One region of the Terribacillus sp. DMT04 genome, then DNA from elsewhere that is predicted to be linked to it. Evidence: a T-box and tRNA genes for the amino acid it is inferred to sense, from the RefSeq annotation. Region 1 holds a T-box; the other holds one or more tRNA genes.
The links. The T-box of region 1 lies ahead of thrS (threonine--tRNA ligase). A T-box ahead of a tRNA ligase gene usually reads a tRNA of that ligase, here a tRNA-Thr.
Positions count from the first base shown of each region.

Region 1 (12,205 bases):
TTCTTTGAGCATATTCATTATTTTTGTCGTGACTGGTTTGCCTTTAAAACAGATTGTACCATCTAAATCAAAGATAAAATTCATGCTTGTTCCTCCAGTATTAGTGCCATATGAATCTCTGTAATATATGTATCGTCTAATTTCATTGCATTCTTCTCAACTGCAAATTGCTTAAAACCAGCTTGTTCATATACATGCTTCGCCACATGATTGTTCGCAGCAACCACTAGATTTACTTTCTCTATTCCTTCTCGCTTACGTGCTACTTGGATCATATGCTTTATCAGCATTTTTCCATAACCATTCCCTTTGACTTCCGGAGCCAGGTATACGGCTACTAAATCAGCTCGGTGCTGCAGCTTCGTCAGTATCTCATAGCGCAATGTTGCATTTCCTGCCAGCACTCCATCTTCAAATATTCCATATGTTTCTGCTGTCGCGCTCTCTAAATTCGCTTTTACTTGCTCAATTGGCCGGTTTGCCGCTTCCTCATACGTTGTACTAAAAGCATCCGGATGATATTGCAAAGCTTGTAATCTTAGTTCCCAATATGCTTCTGCATCTGCGGCTGTTAATTTTCTAATGTTCATCGTTTTCCTCCAGTTTATGTTGGCAAAAATGAAACAGCTAGTCATAAGAAATTTATAGATGCTGCAGGTAAAGATTTCACTAAAGTGTATCTATATCCGCTTAGCCTATATAATACCCATCAAACAATCGCCCGCCATACGGTCGCAGACAACCCTCAGCCAACTCCACAATAGCTTGTTTGTCATGCCTCTGATAAAATGCTTCTAAACTTTGTTCAAACTGATCTGCTAGCACAGCATCCATGTTTCTTAGCTCTCGGAACATCCACTTCCCAGAACCAAGCCAATGTTTGTTTGTACGCAATGTAAAAACGGCTAAATCATGAATGATACTATTAGCTAAAAAATAAGCTTCTCCGCCTGCTTTTTTATCCAGAAGGTCATCGATCAGATTAGAAATCATGTATCGGTTATGATTAATCAGCCGTTCATCCCAGGCTAGCGGCCCTTGCGCAAGGATCCTTTTTGCTTCATCCTTCATCTTTAACAAAGCTTCAGAGTCTTTCAGCACAATTCCTTCGCTGGCCATTCTTGGCAAGGAAGGTATCGCACGTGCCGCATCATTGTGAAAGAATTCATGATATGCATCACCTGTATACACAAATACCTCGACCGGCCAGTCCTCATAAATTATGGATTCTCGATAGGCACTGTCTTTCCCTGTGTAAAGGATAATAATATCCAGATCGGAAGTTACTGTGGCTTCTCCTCTGGCACAGCTTCCAGCCAGCATAGCACCATCACAATCCGGGTGATTAACTTTGACGAATCTTTTAGCAGTATCTAATGGGTTTCTCAAAAGAATTCCTCATTTCCAATTGACGTTAATATCCAGTATCTGTATACTGAGCATACAACAAAACAAAAGCGTTGATAAGGACAAAATGCAAAGCGCCCCTATCTTAAAGAGAGTGAAGGAATTGCTGGGACCTTCGCAGATAAGCACATGCATTACCACCTTGGAGCTATTACGGGGAAATACAAGTATCCGTAATCGGGAAGACCGTTATCGAATTTTGGAGCATCAGTGTTTACTGATGGAATTAGGGTGGAACCACGACCGCAATCGTCCCTTTATGGGAACGCGTGCGGTCTTTTTGTATACATTTTTATAGATAAAAGCAATGCGAAGGACATGATCCTAGGTCATCCCCTTCCTGACAGAAAGCAGGGTCACCGGCTGAGAGCCCTGCAGGAAAGCGATCAGGATTACCACCTTCAAGCTATGATGGGGAAATGATAGTATCCGTCATCGGTAGAACCGTTATCTCTTCTATGAGCGCCAGTATTGGCGGAATTCAGGGTGGAACCACGGCCACAATCGTCCCTATTGAGGGAGGATTGTGGCCTTTTTTTATTTCAAAGGAGGATATACACATGAACAAACAAGCAGAAGCAGAAAAACGGAATCACCGTAAACTTGGACAGCAGCTCGAACTTTTCATGAGCATGGAGGAAGCACCAGGTATGCCTTTCTTCCTGCCAAAAGGAATGGTGCTGCGCAATAAATTGGAGGAGCTGTGGAAAGAAAAGCATGCAAAAGCGGGTTACGATGAAATTAAGACTCCCATCATGATGAAGCAGCAGTTATGGGAACAGTCTGGTCATTGGGATCATTATCATGAAAATATGTATTTCTCAGAAGTAGATGATCAGCGCTATGCCATTAAACCGATGAGCTGTCCAGGTGCCGTACTCATTTACAACAGCAAGCTCCGCAGCTATCGGGATCTGCCGCTGCGTTATGCAGAATTAGGACTTGTCCATCGACATGAATTGTCTGGCTCACTTAATGGACTGCTACGTGTTCGGTCATTTACACAAGATGACGCACACCTATTTGTTCGCGAAGACCAAATTGAACAAGAAATCGAAAAAGTACTGCAGCTGATTGATGATTTTTACAGCTTATTCGGCTTTGCTTATGAAGTAGAGCTTTCTACTCGGCCTGAAGACTATATGGGCGAACCTGCTATTTGGGATCAAGCAGAAGCATCGCTGGAGAACGTGTTAAAACGACAAGGTGTTGCATATAAAGTTAATGAAGGCGATGGTGCTTTTTACGGACCTAAAATCGATTTTCATATACTCGACAGCCTCGGCCGCAGCTGGCAGTGCGGCACTGTCCAGCTGGATTTCCAAATGCCAGAGAAATTTGACTGCAGCTATGTGGATCAAACGAACAGCCGAAAACAGCCGATTATGATTCATCGCGCTATTTATGGTTCGATTGAACGCTTCATGGCTATCCTGATCGAGCATTATGCAGGTGACTTCCCATTCTGGTTAGCTCCAGTACAAGCAAGTATTCTGCCAATTAGTGACGCACATAAAGATTATGCAACATCTGTTTGTGAAGAGCTCCAGCAAGCTGGCTATCGCGTATCCGTTGATAATCGCGCTGAGAAAATTGGCTTGAAAATTCGAGAAGGCTCACAGCAGAAAGTCCCTTACTTACTTATCGTTGGGGATAGTGAAATGCAAAACCAGACAGTAGCTGTTCGTAAGCGCGCGGAAGGAAATCTTGGGGAGATGTCTTTGGCGGATGTTAGGAAGCAGTTTGAACAATAAGAAAAAAGCGGATGCTCCAAAAGAGTATCCGCTTAAAAAATATCAATCAATTCTTTCGTATAATCATGTCTGCTCGTATCATATATCTCTTCTTTTCTAAACACATCGAGTAACTCTCCATCCTTCATTACCGCAATGCGCTGGCACAGCTGATAGACAGCGGCCAAGTCATGCGAAATGAATAGATACGACATCCCTAATGTTTGCTGCAGGGAACCAAGAAGCTCTAGGATAGCTCCTTGTGAAAGAACGTCCAGGCTTGCTGTTGGTTCATCCAGAACAATAAGCTTTGGTTCAATGCTGATGGCACGTGCAATGGTTACACGCTGTTTTTGTCCGCCGCTTAGTTCGTGTGGATAGCGGTCTGCTAATCCTTTTGGCAGCTCTACTGTCTCAAGCAGCTGCTGGACAAAGTCTTGTTTCGATGTGAAGGGAAAGTGCTTCAACTGCAGCTCATCTTTGAATTGCAAATAAGGATCAAGCAGTGAATCTCTAATTTTCAGCTTCGGATTTAAGGAAGCAGTCGGGTTTTGAAAGACTGTCTGCACATTTCGCCGGTAATCCCGCAGCTGCTTTCGATTGGCATGCGCGAGTGGTGAATCATTATATACAATCGACCCGCCATCCATCTTTTCTACGCCCAATAAACAGCGTGCCAATGTACTTTTCCCACAACCGCTCTCGCCTACTAAACCGAGACTCTCACCCTTTTGAATAGATAAAGAAACATCGTTCACCGCAAGTTTCCCAGGATTATAGCTTTTCTTCAGATTATTAATCTCAATCACTGTCATGACTTGCTAACCTCCCTGACGCGCATAGGAAGTGTTGGTGCAGCCTGTATCAGTTGTTGTGTGTACGCATGCTCTGGCTGATGGACGAGCTTTTGTTTTGTTCCCGTCTCAATAATCTTCCCATCTTTCATTACGGCAATTTTATCGGAGTAGCGAACAACATGACGCCAATCGTGTGTAATGAACAAGATTGCACAGCCTGTCTTTTGCTGTAGCTTTTGCAGTAAGGATAGTATTCTGTGAGCTGACACGCTATCGAGAGCCGTGGTTGCTTCATCCGCGATCAAAATATCGGGTTCCAAAAGAAGCGCTAGCGCAATGGATGCCCGCTGTAATTGTCCGCCGCTCAGCTGGAATGAATAACGCTTCGCAAAACTAGCATCCAAACCGACGGATTCAAGTGCCTCCCTAATCATATCTTTACGATGCGTCTTGTGTACGCCATGCGTTTGCAAGTATTCTTCCATATGCTGCTGGATTGTCAGGAATGGTGTGAACGAGCCATGATATTCTTGGAAAATATAACTGATCGCCTTTCCGCGCAACTGATTCATTTTTTCTTTTGGATGTTCCAAAACATTATCCCCTTGATACATCACTCGTCCGGAGGCTTTCAAATTGGGACCAAGCAGCTGACCGATTGCTTGTGAAAGCATCGTTTTTCCGCTGCCGCTCTGCCCTACGAGGGCAAACCATTCTCCTTTATCGATTGTCAGACTGACGTTATCAACAATTTTCTTTTCTCCATGTGATACCGTTACATCTTCTATCGCTAGAATCATGGCTGCACCTCCTTTTTCACATCAAATTTATCTCGCAGATAGTCGCCCAGTACGTTCGCCACTAAAACGACCGCAACAATTGCCAGACCAGGATAGACCATCATTTCTGGATTCGCTTGGAAATATGGTCTGGATTCATTCAGCATCGCTCCCCATTCCGGTGTTGGCGGCTGAGCGCCAAGGCCGATGTAAGAAAGTGAAGAAATAAGCAAGATGATCTTTCCGAAATCCAAGCTCGCAAGCACTAATACATTCCCAATTATATGCGGCAACAGATGCTTGCGCATAATCGTGAATGTAGACAAGCCATTGATTCTGGCAATCGTGACATAATCTTTCTGCACCTCTGTCAGCACCGTACTGCGCACCATTCGGGCATAGTTCACCCATTTAACAAGTACAATAGCAAATAATAGATTGCCAATACCCGGTCCTAGCAGTCCGCTTAAGACAATGGCAATGACTGTATCTGGGAAAGCGAGGAATCCATCGGCAATTCGCATAAATAACCGATCAACCCAGCCGCCGCGCAGTCCTGCCATTAAACCAAATGGAACACCGATAACGACTGCCGCCGCTAATGCAATCAAACTATAGCCAACTGTTAAACGGAAACCGAGCAGCAGCCTCGTCAGCACATCCCGACCTAGATGGTCTGTTCCGAGCGGATGTGCCCATGTTGGCGATGCTAACCGATTCCCTACGTCTGTCATGTTGGCATCATGCTTCAAATAAAGAAATGTATACGCAACAGCTGCTAGTACGATGAGCAGGATGATACTAATCAGCCACACTTTGGCTTTTTTTATTCTATTTTGGGAAAGAGCCAATACACTCATCTAGCTTAGCTTCCTTTCTTTAATCGAAGTTCTGGATTTACGTATCGATACGATAGATCTACTAATGTATTCACAACAAATACAATCGCTGCCATCAAGACAATATAACCTTGGATAAGCGGATAATCACGTTGACGGATAGAGTCGACAACGAGTTTCCCTACACCCGGATAAGCAAATAGCACCTCTACGACAACGACACCGCCTATCAAGCTGCCGAGACTGACGCCAAACACGGTAATGACCGGCGGCAGGCTGTAGCGAAAAGCATGCGAAAAGAAAATACGCTTTTCGGCAATTCCGCGTGCTCTTGCCGCCCGCACAAACTCTTGTCCAAGTGAATCTAAAAGACTGGAACGAAGCAGCCGCACATACACACCTGCAATCGCGAGCCCTAATGTCACTGCGGGCAAGACAAGTGACAGCAAACTGTCACGTCCCATCGTTGGGAACCAGTTGAGCCTCACAGCAAACATATCAATGAATATAAGTCCGAGCCAGAAACTTGGAACAGCTGCGCCAATAATAGAGAAATAGCGGCTGACATGATCAATCCAGCTTCCTTTATAAAGCGCCGATAAAGAACCCAATGGTATAGCAACGATAAGCATGACAATCAACGAACCGATTGTCAGCTCCAATGTAGCTGGAAGACCTGTCATCAGCATTTCCGATACTGGCTGATTCGTAATATACGAATTACCAAAATCAAGACGGATGAAATCCAGCAGCCATTTTCCGTACTGTACGATTAACGGGTCATTAAAACCCATATCCTCACGCAGTACCTCCACTTGTTCCTGGCTGACATTTAGTTCATCCACATTCAGAATGGTGAGCGCCGGATCGCCAGGCGCAAGACGCAGGAAAAGGAAACTGCAGAAGGTGACGAACAAAACGAACAGTACAACCTCTACCAATCGTTTCCCAATAATACGAAACATTACTTCACATCCAATTTATTTGTGATCATATAATACTCACTTCGCGTCGTAACCCAGTTTTTCACTTTTGTTTCATCGTAAGCTACCAGCGTATCTGGATAAATAACAAAGGAATTAATCTGATGTTCATCCACATAATTTGCTGCAGCTTCTGCTAGTTCGGCACGCTTGTCCGCATCAACTGTTACATTCAATTCATCAATAATCTTCGTTAATTCCGGTTCATCTGCTCCGCTGAAGTTCAAAGCGCCATCTGGATGATACGTTGCATTCAAGTAATAACCAGCGTCACCGCGCGGAGCTGTTAAGTTGCTATATGTGGCCAAATCCCAATCGCGATTTGCTGCCATGTACTCTTCAGGAATCTCAATTTGACGAAGCTCTACATCAATACCAATTTTCTTCGCATCTGATTGGAAGATCTGTGCAATCAACGGAAGATCCGCTCTCGCAGAGTAAGTCAGCATGGTCAACGTAAGTGGTTCGCCATCTTTCTGCATCTTACCGTCCTCTAAGGAATAGCCCGCCTTCTCTAGATACTCTTTCGCTAGATCAGATCCTGTTTCATGCTCACTGTAGCTAGGTGCAAACGGCAATGATTCCGGAAACGGCCCTTTTGCCGGCTGTGCATATCCTAGTAAGACTGAATCAGCAATCTTATCACGATCGATTAATGCATCTACTGCTTTACGAACATTCACATCCTGCAAAGCCTCACGCTGCATATTCATCGTCATCTGGTGCACACGGAATGTTTCTGTTGATTCTACTTTAATGCCATCCTTTGCTTCCAGGCTTTCAATACTTTCTACTTCCGGACGAAATACTACATCCGCATCACCAGATTCTAATGCTAATGACCGTGCGTTTGCATCTTCATTAAAGGAGAACGTTACCGAATCAAGTTTTGCTTTTTCATCCCAATAATCTTCATTCCGAACTAGTTCAAGCTTACTTCCCGGCGTGAATGATTCCAGTTTGAAAGGGCCCGTCCCAATTGGATTATTTACAAAGTCTCCTGCCTCTACATCAATAATAGAAACATTCGGGTTTACCAACTCAGAAATAAATTCTGGAAATGCCTGTGTATTCGTTACTTGTAATGTCATATCATCTGTTGCTTCAATGGAGTCAATTTTTAATGCATTCTGAATCGCTACATTGTCTTTCAACGAACGTTCCAATGATGCTTTAACAGCTTCCGCATTCATCGGCTCGCCATTTTGGAAGTTAACACCTTCTCGAAGTGTAATCGTCCACTCTCTGCCTTCATTTCTTCCTTCCCAGCTTTCAGCCAGCCAAGGCTCAATCGTAAGTGTTTCTTCATTCAGCTGTACTAGGGTTTCTGTCAAACCCGCTCGCAGAGGTACATAGCTGGAGTCCACGTTTGGATCCAAGGAGTTTGTTGCAAAGTTATAAACAAAAGTTAAATGCTTGCCATCTTTCTCTGAACCAGCGTTATCTGTACATGCTGCCAGCAGCAGGACTAGTCCAATTAAACCGATTACTTGTTTCCAAAGTTTCCTCATGCTTTTTCTCCCCCAATATATATGTATAAATTAATTCCGTAATTATTACGCTTTGTATCATATCGTAACCATTACGTTTTGTAAAGATAAATTTCCATAAAGATGCAGCAACACAAAAAACGGATCAGCTAGCTGATCCGTTAATGCGATTATTTTATTACGTATTGATAAGAAAGAGAACACAATCTTCTGTCTCTACGCTATTAGGAACTTTCTAAAAGAATGTAAGCAGTTCTCTATTAAAGGGAGTTCTTAATAACCTTATTGTAATGTACCACCGAAAGAATCCCAAAGAGAGAATAAAGAATTGTATAGATCACCATGACGATAATCATTGGCGTCAACATGCTAGTACCGAATAAGAACCAACCAGATCGAACTGCGAAGTAACTGTGAAACAGACCAATGACTAGTGGAATACCAAAATTGAACAGCTGCTTGCGCTGAATACCGCGGCGAAGATCTGTCGTTGTAAAGCCCAGCTTACGCAGAATTGTATAATTTGGTTTCTCGCTTTCTGCTTCATCCATCTGCTTGAAGTAAAGAATACAACCTGAAGTGACCAAGAATGTCAAACCAAGAAATCCTACAATAAATAGCACTAAACCAATGGAAGACTTCTGATCTTCAGCAACATCTATTCTTGAATCACTAAAATCCGCCGCTTCCAAGTTTAAGCTATTGAAAAGTTTATTCGCTTTATCCAATTGATCTTTTGCTTCAATCTCGTATCCAAAGTACATGGTATATTCCCGCGCAATTTCTGGATCAAGATCTTGTTTCAGCTGCTCAAATACCATTTCATCCACTACCATGGTTGGCAGGCCGCCCATGGTGTAATAGTTCGATATAGGATATGCATCTTGCAGTCCTGTGTAATGCAGTGCTACCTCTGAATCTTTTCCGTGAACTGTAACGTCCCCTTCACCCTTTAAAGACATAAAGCGCTGCAGCATCTCATTATAGCCCGTCAATTTCAACTCATCTGGCGCTACTTCTATGCCGGCTGCATCTTCACTAATAAGGGCCGTTTCCATCATTGAAGCATCAAAATTCACTTCTAACGCTGTTTGCAAGATATCCTCAATATCCAGCATCGTTGTATATACTTCTGCTTTGTTTTCTGTGTAAGTGATATTTGCCTCATCTAATACCTGACGGAAAGCTTCCGCATCCTTTTCTGTTAGCAAGGAGAAGTCCTTTCCGCCTGTATGGTTATAAGCTGCAGACTCAGCTGAGTAGTACGTGATATAACTTAAAGACAATAGCCCAATAGCCAAAGCAGAAACAGTGGTGATAATCGTTAACAGTGCAGCATTCGATTTCATCCGAAACATGATAGACGAAAGAGACAGCACTTGCTTAATATTTAAATAGCCGCCCTTTTGTTTTCGTATGAGGCTGATTACAAAGACAACCGACCCTTTGTAGAACAAGTAAGTCCCAAGAATGACAGCAAACAAGATGAAAATCATAGCTCCGAATAATTCCACCATGGTGGAGAAGTCTCCATCAAATAGTTTTCCTGACAAAATATAACCAGCGGCAATAAAGGCAATGCCGAAGATGCCAATTATAACTTGAAAGACTGACAGCTTGCGTGCTGTCATCTCTGTTTGTGACTTTACACGAAAAAGCGATAAAATCGTCTGCCGTTTAATAAAAATCAAATTCATCAATAAAATCAGCACATAAACACACAGAAATACAAGGAACGTCTGAAGTAAAGCTCTAGGTGAGAATGATAAAGAAGCAATTCCTTCCACGCCTGTAATCTTGAAAAGAACCATAATTAAGAGCTTGGAACCGAGAAAACCTAAAGCAACCCCAATCACTAAACTACCAAAATAAAGAATCGCATTCTCGGCACTAAGCAGACCAAAAACTCGATTTTTCGTCATTCCAATCAGCTGAAAAAGACCGATTTCCTTACTGCGCCGCTTGATGAAGATCATATTTGCATAAAGCAGAAAGACAGCTACAATTGCGATAAGAAGAATAGAAGCAACCCCAATACCAGCAGATCCCTTTACCGAACCTTCCACCGGATCCATTGACTTATCATATTGCAATGTGACAAAAGCAAAATACAATCCTGAGCTAAAAATTAACGCAAATACATACAAATAATAGTTACGCAGATTTTTCTTCAAATTACGGAGTATCAAGCTATTAATGTTCATTTTGCACCCCGCTGAGCACACCTTGCGTGGACATGATGTCTTTAAAGAAGGCTTGTCGCTCTTGCTGCCCTTTGTTCAGCTGTGTATAGATTTGGCCATCCTTAATGAAAATAACACGGCTGCAGTAACTAGCAGCGGCTGGATCATGTGTGACCATCACAATGGTTGCTTTCCGGTTCTGATTAAGTGAACTAAGCTTGTTGAGCAGATCGGATGCTGATTTCGAATCAAGCGCTCCTGTCGGTTCATCGGCAAATATGATGCTTGGCTCATGGATAAACGCACGAGCTGCTGATGTACGCTGCTTCTGACCGCCGGAAATTTCGCTGGGATATTTATGTTGAATATCAAGAATTCCAAGCTGATGGGCTACTTCTTCAAACTTTTGATTGGCTTCTTTTTTCGGCACTTTCTTGATAGACAACGGCAGAAGGATATTCTCTTTCACCGTTAATGTATCCAGCAGATTGTACTCTTGGAAAACGAAGCCCAAGTGATTTTTACGGAATTCTGCCAGCTGCTTTTCCTTCATATTCGTGATTTCATTGTTTTGAATGAGGATTGTACCGCCGCTTGCCTGATCAATCGAGGAAAGGACATTCAGCAGTGTTGTTTTACCAGATCCAGACGATCCCATAATGCCGACAAACTCTCCCGCTTCAATGGTAAGGTCGACACCTCGCAGCACTTCCTGTTTATTAAATTTATTGCCATATTTTTTTTGCACGCTTGTCGCTTCAAGAATTCCCATCTATTCGCACCTCTTTGTGTAATTTGTTACCTCAAGTATACGGATGCAGCGAAATATGCTCCTGCTTTTCAGCTAACAAACGAACAAAGCGTGTGACAATCTTGTCACACGCCCGTCATGCCAACCATTTCATTTCGCTTTGGGAAAGTGAGCGTAAAGCATGTGCCTTTTCCTGGTTCAGATGTCACGTCCATGTTGATTCGGAGTGGCTTCGCTGCCCTTTTCGTCAGATAAAGTCCCATGCCTGTTGCCGCTTTATCATGCTGAACTGTTGATGTAAAACCTCGTTCAAATATTCGCGGCATATCTTTTGCATCTATTCCAATACCGTTATCTTGAATATGTATTCGTATATGTCCATCCTGCTTTTCACTCTTGATGTGAATATCACTGTTTTCACTATACTTAACAGCATTGGATAACAGCTGCCGTAAGATAAATGTGAACCATTTTGTATCACTGAGCACCATTGTTTCCTTTAGGTCTATTTCAAATCCAATTCCCTTTTGCATACACCAAGACCTTAGCGATCTGATTTCCTGGCTTATTACTTCTGGTAGGTGGATTTCTTCTATAAATAAGTCGTTTTCGATGAACGTAATTCTTTTTTGATGGATTTGGGTATCCAACAGCATATGCACACGAAGCCATTCATACGTGAGCTGTTGCTTTAGAGTGGTATCCTCCATCCGCTCGATGATCAGCTGCATGGCAGTTAGGGGTGTTTTTACGTCGTGGATCCAAGAGAGAAGCTCATCTCTCTCTTGTTCCAAAGCTTCCCGGCGATCAGCAGAAGTTCGGTTTAAGAAACGCACTTGTTCTTGAAGACTTTCGTGCACAATATATTCATAAGGACGATCGGGCTCCGGCAAAGTGGAAGCGTCCAAACTCTTTTCCCAATCTTTTATACTGCGGTAATAGCGAGTTTCTCTAGGATAGCGAAGGAATAGAAAAATAAGCAGCAGCAGCCAGAATAATAATAAAAGATAAAAGATTGATGCAAAGGGAATCGTTGTATCCACATAAGCTACTAGCAAAAGCAAACAGGAAAGCAGGACAAACATACCGATCCAGCTCGCTTTATCACGAAAATAATTACGAATCATAACTTCTCCGCCTCTAATGCAGCGTATCCTTGCCCTACTTTTGTTTCAATATGCTGACCAAGACCGATAGCTTCTAATTTCTTTCGCAATCTGTTCACATTCACTGTTAGTGTGTT
Region 1 covers NZ_CP077639.1:3,298,578-3,310,782, forward strand. The annotation lists gene KS242_RS16885 (HAD-IIB family hydrolase) at 1-84, opposite strand, end outside; gene KS242_RS16890 (GNAT family N-acetyltransferase) at 81-590, opposite strand; gene KS242_RS16895 (nucleotidyltransferase domain-containing protein) at 691-1,389, opposite strand; T-box leader at 1,452-1,667, shown strand; gene thrS (threonine--tRNA ligase) at 1,968-3,161, shown strand; gene KS242_RS16905 (ABC transporter ATP-binding protein) at 3,194-3,955, opposite strand; gene KS242_RS16910 (ABC transporter ATP-binding protein) at 3,952-4,737, opposite strand; gene nikC (nickel transporter permease) at 4,734-5,576, opposite strand; gene nikB (nickel ABC transporter permease) at 5,582-6,520, opposite strand; gene nikA (nickel ABC transporter substrate-binding protein) at 6,520-8,049, opposite strand; gene KS242_RS16930 (FtsX-like permease family protein) at 8,289-10,232, opposite strand; gene KS242_RS16935 (ABC transporter ATP-binding protein) at 10,222-10,983, opposite strand; gene KS242_RS16940 (sensor histidine kinase) at 11,088-12,089, opposite strand; gene KS242_RS16945 (response regulator transcription factor) at 12,086-12,205, opposite strand, start outside.

Region 2 (12,205 bases), 340 kb from region 1:
ACTCACGTAGGCATAGAGAAGGACAGCAAATACGAGTGCTACAACACGCAATGTCCATGGACTTTTTAGCCATTTATCCATTCTTACCCCTCCATCTCCTAGCCTTAGAACCGGAAGCAGGAACACCAATTTCTTTTGTTAAGATTTCCTTCAGTCCGTCTGAAGTGATATCACGGAATAACTCACCATTCTTCGTGCAAGAAATAGCTCCCGTCTCCTCTGAGACGATGATTGTCAATGCGTCCGTCACTTCACTGATACCCATCGCTGCACGGTGGCGCGTTCCTAGTTCTTTGGAAATAAACGGACTCTCAGACAGCGGCAAATAACAAGCAGCTGCCGCAATCTGGCTTTCTTTTAATATTACAGCTCCGTCATGCAAAGGTGTATTTGGAACAAAGATATTCGTCAGTAATTCAAATGTCAGATGTCCATTCACTGGTATACCAGTTTCAATATAGTCTCCCATACCCGTTTCACGTTCCAATGTGATAAGTGCACCAATTCGCCGTTTTCCCATATAGTTACACGATTTCACAATTGCCTCGATCTTCCTATTCGTTTCTTCTTCCTCAGAACGTACGTTACGGGAGAAGAAGCTGCCTCGGCCAAGCTGTTCCAGCGCACGCCTTATCTCCGGCTGGAAGAGAACGACGATTGCTACAAACCCCCATGTAATCGCCTGCGAACTCAAAAAGGCGAGCATCGGGAAGTCGAGTATCTGCTCACTGCTCAGGAAAGCAATAATAACGACGATGAAAATTCCCTTTAAAAGCTGAATCGCTTTCGTTCCCCGTATGAGCATCAAGACTTTGTAAAAGATGAACCATACTGCTGCAATGTCCACGATAATCCGCAGTATGGATATGATGGAAAGTTCACTTAATCCCCCAAACATGGATACACGTCCTTTTATATATGAATAGCTCAAATTTCTTCGTTCATTATAGCACAGTTCCCCGGCCACAGTCGCTTCCGAACAGGAGGGCTGTTTCTCCTTTACTGTACCCTGTTATCTTACCGTAATACAGGCCTGTCCCGCCAATAATTCGGGCAAAAAAAAGAGCGCTTCAAAAAAGCAGCTCTGGAATTACGTATTAAAATGTAAAGACTTGTTTCATGTGAAACCATAACCAGCCAAACATCCGGTCTATCTCTTGGTATTCACCTGTTATATTATCTGCCGCTGCCATATTTGCTTTCGCACCGGTGCCTTCTACAAGATCTCCATTGAGGATCGTGACATCTCCGTTAACTTCTCCTCTAATATCCAAATCGCCATTCTCCACGACTAGGTCCCCCTCGACCGTCACGCCTTCTGGAACAATAACGAGATCATTTTCTACAATTAATCCTTCTTGTTTCGAAACGCTAACACTAGCATCATTATTCCAAGCAGAAAATAAGCTTGTGAACATGAACAGGAAGAATACCGCTGCTGCAGTGAGGACAGGATGTGTCCGGAACCATCTCATATAACCGACACGTTTCTTTTCCTTCGGTAATTTTGCCATCACACTGGCTGTGAATCCAGCAGGTGCACTTAACTCATAGGCAGCTCCGCTGAGCAGACTCTCTGTTTGTTTGAGTTCCTGATAATGCTGTTGGCAGTCTGGACATGCGTGCAGATGCTCTCGAAGAAGCTGTGCTTCCTCTTCAGATGCATCACCATCCAGATATTGATGCATAAGCTTCTGGCTTTCTTCGCAATTCATGTGTTTCCCCCCTTTACACGTGGCGCAATTTTTTCCTTAACAGCTCTCTGCCACGATGGATTCGGGTCTTCACTGTTCCGAGTGGAAGGTCCAGGATTTCGCCGATCTCCGCTAATGACAAGTCATCTAGAAACCGCAGCACAATAACACCGCGATATTTGGGCGGCAGGGATAGAATTTCTTTATGAATATTACTCTGCAGCTCCATGTTCTGCACTTCTTCCTCAGGAAGAGCTTGATCTGCAGCTAGCTGCGAGTACATATCCAAACCATCCGTTCCCTTTACCTCTGCATCTAGATGATAATCCGGCTTTTTCTTCCGCAAGCGGTCAATACTTAGATTAGTCGCAATCCGGTAAAGCCATGTGGAGAATTTCCGGTTCTCATCAAAAGAATGAATGTTGGTGTAAGCACGGATAAATGCCTCCTGGGCGATATCCTGTGCTTCGTAACTGTCTCCTATCATGCGGAATACAATATGGTATACCTTGTTCTGATAAAAGGAAACAATCTCCTCAAAAGCAGCTTGGTCACCCTTCTTGACGTTCTTTATATGATGTTTTATGATGTTCTCCATGAAAATCCTCCCGCCAAACTGCGGCTTCTTAATAACGAATGACGTTCTGAAAAGGTTTCACTTTCACAAAAAAAATCTTAAAACCCTTAAATGATGCCCGCAACAGTTTTTTTATCTTTTTTCGATTTTTTATGTATTTAATGTTTTAATTAAAATAAGACAGGGTATTCTCTACTTAACGAGAAATAGTATATCAGATTATGGAGGTAAAAATGATTACTGCAGACAATATTTTGGAAAAAATTGAACAAACCCGCAGCCGCATGCTTGATTTGTCCCGCCGTCTTCCGCTAACATCTGACGCCGTCATCACCGCAAGTGTTCAGCTGGACCACCTGCTAAACGAATACGAAAAACAAAGAAAACATGTTTAGTGAATAACAGCCTGCTCTGCAGAAACAAGCTGTTATTTTTTTTGCACAAAAAAGCACGTACTCCAAGTACGCACTTTTTAACGGCGATCTTCCGCCCACTCTCCACGCTTAATGAAGTAGGCCTTTACGTCGTCATGAAACCCTACACTGACCTCTAATGAAAACGCCTCTCCGCCGGCTCGCTTATAACATTCACTAAACCAAGCAATCATCACTTGTTCATCCGCTTTCTCCACAGCATCTTCCTGCAATTCACGAAAAGCTTCAAAGCTGTCAGTTGCATGATCAGGAAGCTGCAAGTAAGGGATTTCCTCGGCTACTTCTTCACTGCCGCCAGCATATTTGTCGCCCATTTCTTCGTAATAACGCTCCTTGCCATCAGCATCAAGTGCATAATACATAATGGACAGTTCAAATGCCATTGGCTCTTTGAAAAATCGAAAGGCTATCTTCTCTACTTCCGGAAGAAACGGCAGCTGAAATATCTGTTTTAATTCAGCTATCACATCTTCTGCATGTTTTTCTAATGAAACACTTACCGCCTCGGTATAATCTTGTATAGAAAACAAAGCGTCAACCTCCTTCGTGCTCTCGCTCTACTTTACCATACAGGAGAGAAATAACGCATCAAGCAAGCGTCTTGCCTTTCGTCTCTTCTCCAAGAAACCAAACAGCTGCAACTGCAATCAAAACGGTCACACAAAACAGAAGAAAAACAGCACTTACTGACAAACCAAGTGTTCCTCGATAGCCGATTAACAGCGGTCCGAGAATACCGCCAATTCTTCCGGCTGTAGCTGCAATACCCGACCCCGTCGCCCGAACAGCCGTTGGATATTGCTCCGGTGTGTAGGCGTAAAGAATGCCGTACGCTCCAAGATTAAAGAAGGAAAGCAGCATACCTGAAATCAACAGCATGGCAGCCGATTCTGCATTACCAAACAACACCGCACTGATTGCTGTACCGATTAAAAAGATAATCAAAATTGGCTTGCGTCCAACTTTCTCAATAAGCCATGCTGCTGAGAAATAACCCGGAAGCTGCGCAAGCGTCATAATCATCACATACTCAAAGCTGCGTACCATATCAAATCCCTTTTCCACCATTACACTAGGCAGCCATAAGAACATGCCATAATAACTCAGCATGATACAGAACCACACTATCCACAGCATCGCGCTTCTTTTCGCAAAACCTTTTGCCAGCAGCTGACGAATCCCTGCCACGACTGATGTCTTCTCCTTTAACTTTGTATAGGAAGGTGAATCAGGGAGATTCTTGCGAAGCAGCACGGCAAAAAGAGCTGGAATCGCTGTCAGCAGGAGCGCAACCCGCCAGCCGAAAGCTGGGATGACAAAATAAGAAATTATGGCTGCTGCCAGCCAGCCGACTGCCCAGAAACTTTCCAGTAAAACAACCATGCGTCCGCGTCTTTCCGGCGCTACGGACTCGGATACAAGCGTAGAAGCTACCGGCAGCTCTCCGCCAAGTCCTGCACCAATAAAGAAACGAAGGACAATAAAAATGAGATAAGACGCTGCCAGAGCTGACAAGCCGCTACAGATAGAAAAGATTAAGATTGTGATCATAAATACAGTCCGGCGGCCAATTTTATCCGCCATAATACCAAATACAAAAGCTCCAACAGCCATACCGATACTATTGACGCTGCCAATCCAGCCCGCTTGCTGCGGGGTTAAACCCCAATCTAGTGTTAGCGCAGTGATAATAAAAGATAAAATCCCCACATCCATTGCATCAAATAACCAGCCAGTACCAACAATACCAAGCAGCTTGCGTTCGGACATAGGCTTACTTGTCGTTTGACGCCCCTCTACTGTATGATCCATTCCAGCACCTCTACATTCTAGTATTTAACATCACTAGTTTACATGTGTCTTGACACTATGTAAATCGTTTACAGAAGTATTTTGCCGAATAGTTTGCAAAACATGAAAAGATTCTAGAACAAACCAAGATTATGCATACTAAAAGCGAACAATTACTAAATCCATACTCTTTCATGCAAAAAATCCAAACAATGCTGCTAATTGCAGTATTGTTTGGATTTTCATATAGCTTAAACAGTTACGTCCTAGCCTCGCTTGCAGATAATTTATGCTCCGGCGCTGCCGCCCGATACCATTGCCAGCACAGAATCACAATCAAGATAAGATCAACAAGGTCACCGCCATAGTACATCAGTATTGCTCCTTCTTGCGCTTCATCAGCATCTACACCAGTCGGCGGATTAGCATAGAGGTACTTGGACAATATGCCGTGTCCTGCCAGCGCTCCGACGAACACAAAAGCGCGGAAAAGATAGCTTTTTCGATAAGGAACTGGATCTGTATACAGCATGGCCATCGTAAACAAGTATCCCGCTGCAAATACATGCACATGAACCAAGAATGATACCCAATTTACTTGATGCATATAATGATACAAAGAAGTCGTATACAGAACCCATAGACCGCCGATATTCAATACAGCGGCAGTAACAGGATGAATTAGAAACCGAGCATACATACTGCGAAATAGACGGGATACAGCTTGCCCTCGCCTTTGCGGCAGTGCACGCAGAAGCAGCGTAAGAGGACGCGACAAAACGATTAGCAGCGGAGCAAGCATACCAAGTAGCAAATGACCCAGCATGTGGAAAACAAAACTATGATGTGCATGCATCGCTACTGGCCCAGCAAGCGCCTGAATCCCAACTGCAACACCAGCCCCAAACAGGAGCAGCCGATAAATTGGCCATGCCTCAAACTTTCTCGCTGAAAATTTCATTGCCAGCAAATAGCCAAGAATCGCTAAGAAAGCTATGATTAATGCCAGTTTATCATTGTGCATGCTTTTTCCTCCTGGATAGCCAGACAAGCAATACTCCAACAATCAGCAGCACTGCTCCTATTCCATTCCAAACCAAGTCATAATAAAAAATATTGTCTACACCATAACGAATTTGGTGAAGTCGCATCACCTTATGCTGGATGATACCATCATACAACTGAAAAACACCACTTCCTAAAAGAACCATTCCCCACCATAGCATAGGTATCATCTTTTTGCGTCTGCGCAAGTCTGCCAGCAAGAACAAACCGCCAACAGTAGCAAACCAGCTGAAAGCATGGAAAAAGCCGTCGGAGATCAGCCCCCAGCTCGTAGTAGACAAATCATAAAAATGATGCCAGTGCAGCAGTTGATGAAAAACAGCTTCATCAACAAATGCAGCTAACCCAAAACCGAATAAGATACCCGAAAGACAATTTCTTCGATTATATGTATGTTTCTCTTCCATCTTCATCCCTCCAGTTAGCATCTCTTCTGCTATTTTTCCCCAGAGATGCTGGGATAAACAAAAAAAGCACAGGAGTATGTCTCCTGTGCAAATAAAAAAAGCCGTCCTATTGGACGACTTATATGGATGGAGCCTAGCGGGATCGAACCGCTGACCTCCTGCGTGCAAAGCAGGCGCTCTCCCAGCTGAGCTAAGGCCCCATGTGGAGCGGAAGACGGGATTTGAACCCGCGACCCCCACCTTGGCAAGGTGGTGTTCTACCACTGAACTACTTCCGCCCTGCAGAAGTATTTATGATGCGGGTGGAGGGACTTGAACCCCCACGCCGAAGCACTAGATCCTAAGTCTAGCGTGTCTGCCAATTCCACCACACCCGCGCAATAGAAGCAGTTACAAGAACTGATCTATAAAGTGAGCCATGAAGGACTCGAACCTTCGACCCTCTGATTAAAAGTCAGATGCTCTACCAACTGAGCTAATGGCTCAAAAACATTCTATTGTGTAAGAAATCAAATGGCTGGGCTAGCTGGATTCGAACCAACGATCACGAGACCAAAACCCGTTGCCTTACCGCTTGGCTATAGCCCAATATAGATGGTGGAGGGAGTAGGACTCGAACCTACGAACCCGATGGGAGCGGATTTACAGTCCGCCGCGTTTGGCCAACTTCGCTATCCCTCCAAACTATCTGGTGCCGGCCAGAGGACTTGAACCCCCAACCTACTGATTACAAGTCAGTTGCTCTACCAATTGAGCTAGACCGGCGTGTTATTAAATTTGTTTGTTTCAACCGCCACGAATGATATCTTAACATGTGGGATTTAGCTTGTCAACATCTTTTTCAATGTTTTTTTATCAAGCAAGTGGTGGAGGATGACGGGCTCGAACCGCCGACCCTCTGCTTGTAAGGCAGATGCTCTCCCAGCTGAGCTAATCCTCCAACTTGATGACCCGTACGGGATTCGAACCCGTGTTACCGCCGTGAAAGGGCGGTGTCTTAACCGCTTGACCAACGGGCCAGATTGTCTGTTTGTCATCGTTGTGTTTTTCGTAACTCGAAACTGACAAGAGTTATTATATACAGGGATGCAACCATTTGTAAACCCATTTTATAGATTTCTTTTTATTCTGATAACTACTCTTCTCTCTCACTCCCCTGAATGGCTATATAAACCGCGTCATATCAACGTTTTCAGCCTCTATAACATTCTCTGATATTCTTGCATATTTTGTTCTAAAAACAGGAATATAGAGAAAAAGATATAATTTCTTTTGTAAGATAGAAAATTTAATTGCTAGTCATTTGCTATAAAAAGACGAAAAAGGAGCATACAAAATGACACAAACTTTCGATGTAACAAATCCAGCTACCGGAGAATTAATTGAAAAAGTGCAAATTGATTCAGACAAAACAATCAATGATAAAATCGAGAAAATTCATCAAGCTTTTCCTGACTGGTCCAAAACCTCTGCTACACATCGCAGCAAGCTGCTTCGTGCCTGGCATGACTTGATCATCGAAAATAAAGCGGAGCTTGCTGCCTTAATGACAGCCGAAAACGGTAAACCGCTCAAAGAAGCTGAAGGGGAAGTATTATACGCTGCCGGTTATATTGAATGGTTCGCTGAAGAAGCTAAACGTGTTTACGGCCGCACAATCCCCGCTTCTACTACAGATAAGCGCATGCTCGTCACGCGAGAGGCTGTCGGTCCCGTTGCAGCGATTACACCATGGAATTTCCCTGCAGCAATGATTACAAGAAAAGCTGCACCCGCACTAGCCGCGGGCTGTACATTCATTATAAAGCCAGCTCCAGACACACCACTAACAGCTATCCGCCTTGTGGAATTGGCACATGAAGCTGGCATACCAGAAGATGTTATCCAATATACAAATGCTGACGGTAAAAAAGTTGGCAAAATTTTCACCGATCATCCGCATATCCGTAAAATTTCCTTTACTGGGTCCACTCCTGTAGGGAAGCTGCTCATAAAACAAAGTGCTGATAGCGTGAAACATGTATCAATGGAACTTGGGGGACATGCTCCGCTTATTGTCGATGAACATGCAGATATTGATAGAGCCGTAAATCATGCTCTAGCTTCCAAGTTCCGCAACGCCGGTCAAACGTGTGTGTGCGCGAATCGGCTGCTCGTTCATGAATCAGTCAAAGAAGCGTTCACAACTGCATTCACAAAAGCAGCAGCTGATTTAAAAGTCGGCGCAGGCACAGAAGATGATGTTGCAATCGGGCCAATTATCAATAAAAAGGGCTTTGATAAGATCACAGCTCAAATCGAAGATGCCAAGTCCAAAGGTGCAAAAGTACTTACCGGTGGTACCTTTGATGCCGATACCGATAAAGGCTGCTTCTTCGTCCATCCAACTGTCCTGGACCAAGTAACAGATGACATGGATATCATGCACGAAGAAACGTTCGGACCCGTCGCACCGATTACAACTTATTCTGACATTGACGAAGCAATCCGTTTGGCAAATGACACGCCATTCGGCTTAGCAGCATATTTCTTCACTGAAAACTACCGCCGCGGTCTGTATATCGCAGAGAACTTAAAATACGGAATTATCGGCTGGAATGATGGCGGTCCATCCGCTGTACAAGCTCCGTTTGGCGGCATGAAGGAAAGCGGAATCGGCCGCGAAGGCGGGATTGAGGGCATTGAGCCTTATTTAGAAACAAAATATATTTCCATTGGCATATAAGAAGAAGGACCCGTCGTGATGACGGGTCCTTCCTTGTTTATTCTACAAATACCTTCCCTGACGCTGTTGCCTCCGTCTTGTTGCCAAATGCATCTGTTGCTTTCACAACAATGTCCGCTCCATCCAGTTTCGCAGAAGACGTTGCTGTCCAGTAGCCTACATAATGACCATCTTCTGTCTCACGCATCGGCAATTCTGTTGCTTGTGCTGTTGTCCGGAAGTTCGTTAGCGGCGCCTTCAAATAGAAGGTCGCATCTTCTAGTCCAGGCTCTGACTCGAAGGAAATGACAACAGTCTCCCCAGGCTGCAAGTTTGTATCTTGAGCTGGCTGCACATTTTCCAGCACTGGTGCTGTGTAATCCGCCTCTAAATGGATCACCTGTTTCGTTTTGTTACCCGCTTGGTCTGTTGCAACTACCTTTATTTTATTTGCACCTTCCTCCAAAAGAATACGCTTAGAGAATGTGCCATCTTCTTTCACATTTGCTTTCGCACCATTGATTGTCAGCTTATCCAAATAATCATCTGTCACGGTACCTGTCACAGTGACAGTCTCCTTATTGGTTTTGCTAGCATCCTCAGGAGCTGTAATGCTCAGTTCAGGTGCTGTTAGATCATGAATAACAGTAACAGCTTCTGACGGTGCAGTACTGCCGTTTTCTAGCTTTGTCACAGCTGTTAAGCTGTTTTCCCCTTCTGCCAGCTCCACTTCAGCAGTAAATGCCCCTTTCTCTGTTGCTTCAACAGATGCAGCGACTTCTCCGTTATTGCTGACTTCTACGGTCCCGCCTGGTAAAGCGGTTCCTTCCACCGTCACTTTGTTATCCTTCGTAACTGTATCAGGTGAAGGAGATGTAATCACTGGCGCTTCTGCCTCATAATCAACAAGCGCGCGGATCATATAATTTCCTTCTGCTTCAGGCACAGAACTCCATTCTCCGCCAACGTATTGCAAGCTGCGGCCGGAGAATTCACCATCTTCATCGGTTGCCAACGCCGGCGTATTTGGATTGGCTTCAGTCTGGACATATTGGATATAGAAATCAGAATTGACTACTACTCCTTCTCCTGATAGATCAACCTGCGTCCATTCTCCGTTTCGAAGTGCTTCCCCAGCTATTGGTCCGGCCAGCTTCTTACCTGGCGCTCCATCTTCTCCGGAATCATCATATATCTCGACTGCAAAATCAGTGCCGCCTGGTGTTGGAAAACTTTCATCCCAGAATCGGAACAAGCCACCCGTCACAAGTGCAGAAGACTGCCCTTCCGCCAGCGTAAATTTCACAGCCCAGCCATTACCTGCATCATAATAGGCTTTGGCATTCTCAGCCGTGCCATCGTCATAACCAATTTCACCGGCGAAACCGATAAATGGCTCTAGTTTAACATTCTCCTCCGCTGTCTCATCCGCTGTTATCGTTACTTCCAATTCTGCGCCTTTAAAGGATGCAGCAGTTATTTTGAGTGTGTATGTCCCTTCGTAAGCAGATAGCGTGTATATGCCGTTTTCATCTGTTTCAACTGGCTGCACGGCAGCATCTTCGACTACATATACTCTTGCTCCTTCAACAGCTTCTCCAGTCTTGGCATTCGTGACTTTACCTGTTACCGTCCCCTCTGAAATTGGGTTTAGCGTGAAGTTCTGCGTAACAGCTGTCCCCTCTGAAACTGTGACAGGAGCTGTACTGGAATGGAAGCCATATGCAGAAGCTTCTAATGTGACATCCCCTGGCGCCTGCATTAAACGATAGCTGCCGTCTGCCGAATCTGTTTGGACGCTTCGTCCCGTTTCCTGCACCGTTACCGTCGCATCAACTGGCAATGCTGTAGGGCCTATTTCTGTATAATCTGCCTGCCCATCTGGCAGCGTTGGGCCTTGTACATTTCTGATTGGTGTTGGAGCGAGTTTTTTCGCCTTCACTTTTTTCTTACCCTTCGCACTTTCGGTTATTTGCTTCGCATCCTCTTTTACCTTCTTCGCGTCTTTCATAATTGATGCAGAAGCATTAGAAGTGTCTGAAATGGCTACGTCATCGATATACCAGCCCTGCTTGCTGATACTACCATCTGATTCTATATGGAAACCAACGTAAACTGTCTGTCCCGCATAATCACTCAAATTCACTTCATCTGCGGTCCAAGCACCATTAGCACCATTGTATGAACCTACCTGCTCCCAGTTTTCCTTATCTGTTGAAACAACAACGTGCCCGTAATCATAGTTGCTCTCCAAATCAAACCATGATTGGAACTGCAAGTATGTTTCTCCCTCTTCTGGGACTGCCACCGGCGGAGCAAGCAAAGTGGCATCTGCATTGTTTAGGTAAGCACCTGTACCATAAACCTTCTCACCTGAAGCCGCTGCTTCAGGTCCAGCAGCTGGCGCTCCCCATTCCCAGGAATTCTGATCGCCAAATGATGTCCAACCAGCCGGCTCTTCTTCAAAATCCTGCGTATACCCTACATTTAATGGTATAAGCAGCTCCACATTATATACGTCTGTCTCTGACGTATTACCACCGAAGTCTGTCGCAACAAATTTATAAGCTAACGCAGAACCTGTTGTCGCTTCCGCTGGTAGTACTGCTTGATATGTTCCGCTTGCTGCATTTCCCTCTACAAGTGCCGCCTCAACTGTTTGCCATTCTCCTTCATCTTTCTTATATTGAAGTGTCACCGTATCAGCACTCACATTATCCGTGACAACTGCGGTGAGCGGCGTTGCTGCACCTTGATACACTTCTGTGATTGCATCATGAGCAATAACTGCCGCTTCTTGGTCCTCTCCATCTTGATAAACACTTCCGTTAATCTCGCCAACACCGGAAGTGATAGAAGATACAGCCAAATAAGCATTCACAATACCATGACCAAAGCCTTCATTGATTTCATCTGGATAATCACTGTTTGTTTGCCTTTCCGCTGTATCATACAGAATAGTCTCAATCTCATCTATAGTGAGCGAGCTATCGGCCTGCAAAAGCAGCGCAATTACACCGCTCACATGCGGAGCTGCCATCGATGTTCCACTGAATGCAGCACTATAGCCACTGCCGCTGACGGAGGAGTAAACATTTACTCCAGGCGCTGCAATATCCGGCTTAATTTCACCTTCATACGGAGATGGCCCGCGAGAAGAGGTATTTGACAGTCCATCTTCGCTATTTGTAGAAGCTACTGAAATTGACTCTGGATAATTGGATGGTGCCGAAACGGTTGCATCTCCGGCTTCGCCATCATTACCCGCTGAGAAAACTGGAACAATTCCCGCACTGCGCCATGTCTGCACAACATCCCGGTACCACTCATCCAAGCCTGGACCGCCGCCCCAAGAGTTATTGATAATATCAGGTGCCTTTTCGGGATGCGGTGTACCTGCCTCATCCTTAGGAGCCAGCATCCACTCAGCTGCATCCAAGAGAATAGCGTCCGTCGTCTGCCCTTGGCCAGTATCAGGATGGAAAGCTTTTACTGCAATCCATTTTGCACCCGGCGCCACACCGATATCAGCA
Region 2 covers NZ_CP077639.1:229,615-241,819, reverse strand. The annotation lists gene KS242_RS01395 (CdaR family protein) at 1-81, opposite strand, end outside; gene cdaA (diadenylate cyclase CdaA) at 74-898, opposite strand; gene KS242_RS01385 (anti-sigma factor family protein) at 1,098-1,715, opposite strand; gene sigW (RNA polymerase sigma factor SigW) at 1,729-2,292, opposite strand; gene KS242_RS01375 (aspartyl-phosphate phosphatase Spo0E family protein) at 2,505-2,666, shown strand; gene KS242_RS01370 (hypothetical protein) at 2,744-3,235, opposite strand; gene KS242_RS01365 (MFS transporter) at 3,294-4,517, opposite strand; gene KS242_RS01360 (cytochrome c oxidase assembly protein) at 4,756-5,520, opposite strand; gene KS242_RS01355 (DUF2243 domain-containing protein) at 5,510-5,968, opposite strand; tRNA gene KS242_RS01350 (tRNA-Ala) at 6,096-6,168, opposite strand; tRNA gene KS242_RS01345 (tRNA-Gly) at 6,172-6,246, opposite strand; tRNA gene KS242_RS01340 (tRNA-Leu) at 6,266-6,345, opposite strand; tRNA gene KS242_RS01335 (tRNA-Lys) at 6,381-6,453, opposite strand; tRNA gene KS242_RS01330 (tRNA-Gln) at 6,483-6,556, opposite strand; tRNA gene KS242_RS01325 (tRNA-Tyr) at 6,564-6,649, opposite strand; tRNA gene KS242_RS01320 (tRNA-Thr) at 6,658-6,733, opposite strand; tRNA gene KS242_RS01315 (tRNA-Val) at 6,833-6,908, opposite strand; tRNA gene KS242_RS01310 (tRNA-Glu) at 6,916-6,987, opposite strand; gene KS242_RS01305 (NAD-dependent succinate-semialdehyde dehydrogenase) at 7,305-8,693, shown strand; gene KS242_RS01300 (S8 family serine peptidase) at 8,731-12,205, opposite strand, start outside.
Region 2: it has a tRNA-Thr gene. The T-box ahead of thrS (threonine--tRNA ligase) is inferred to sense a tRNA for this amino acid. The anticodon was not compared.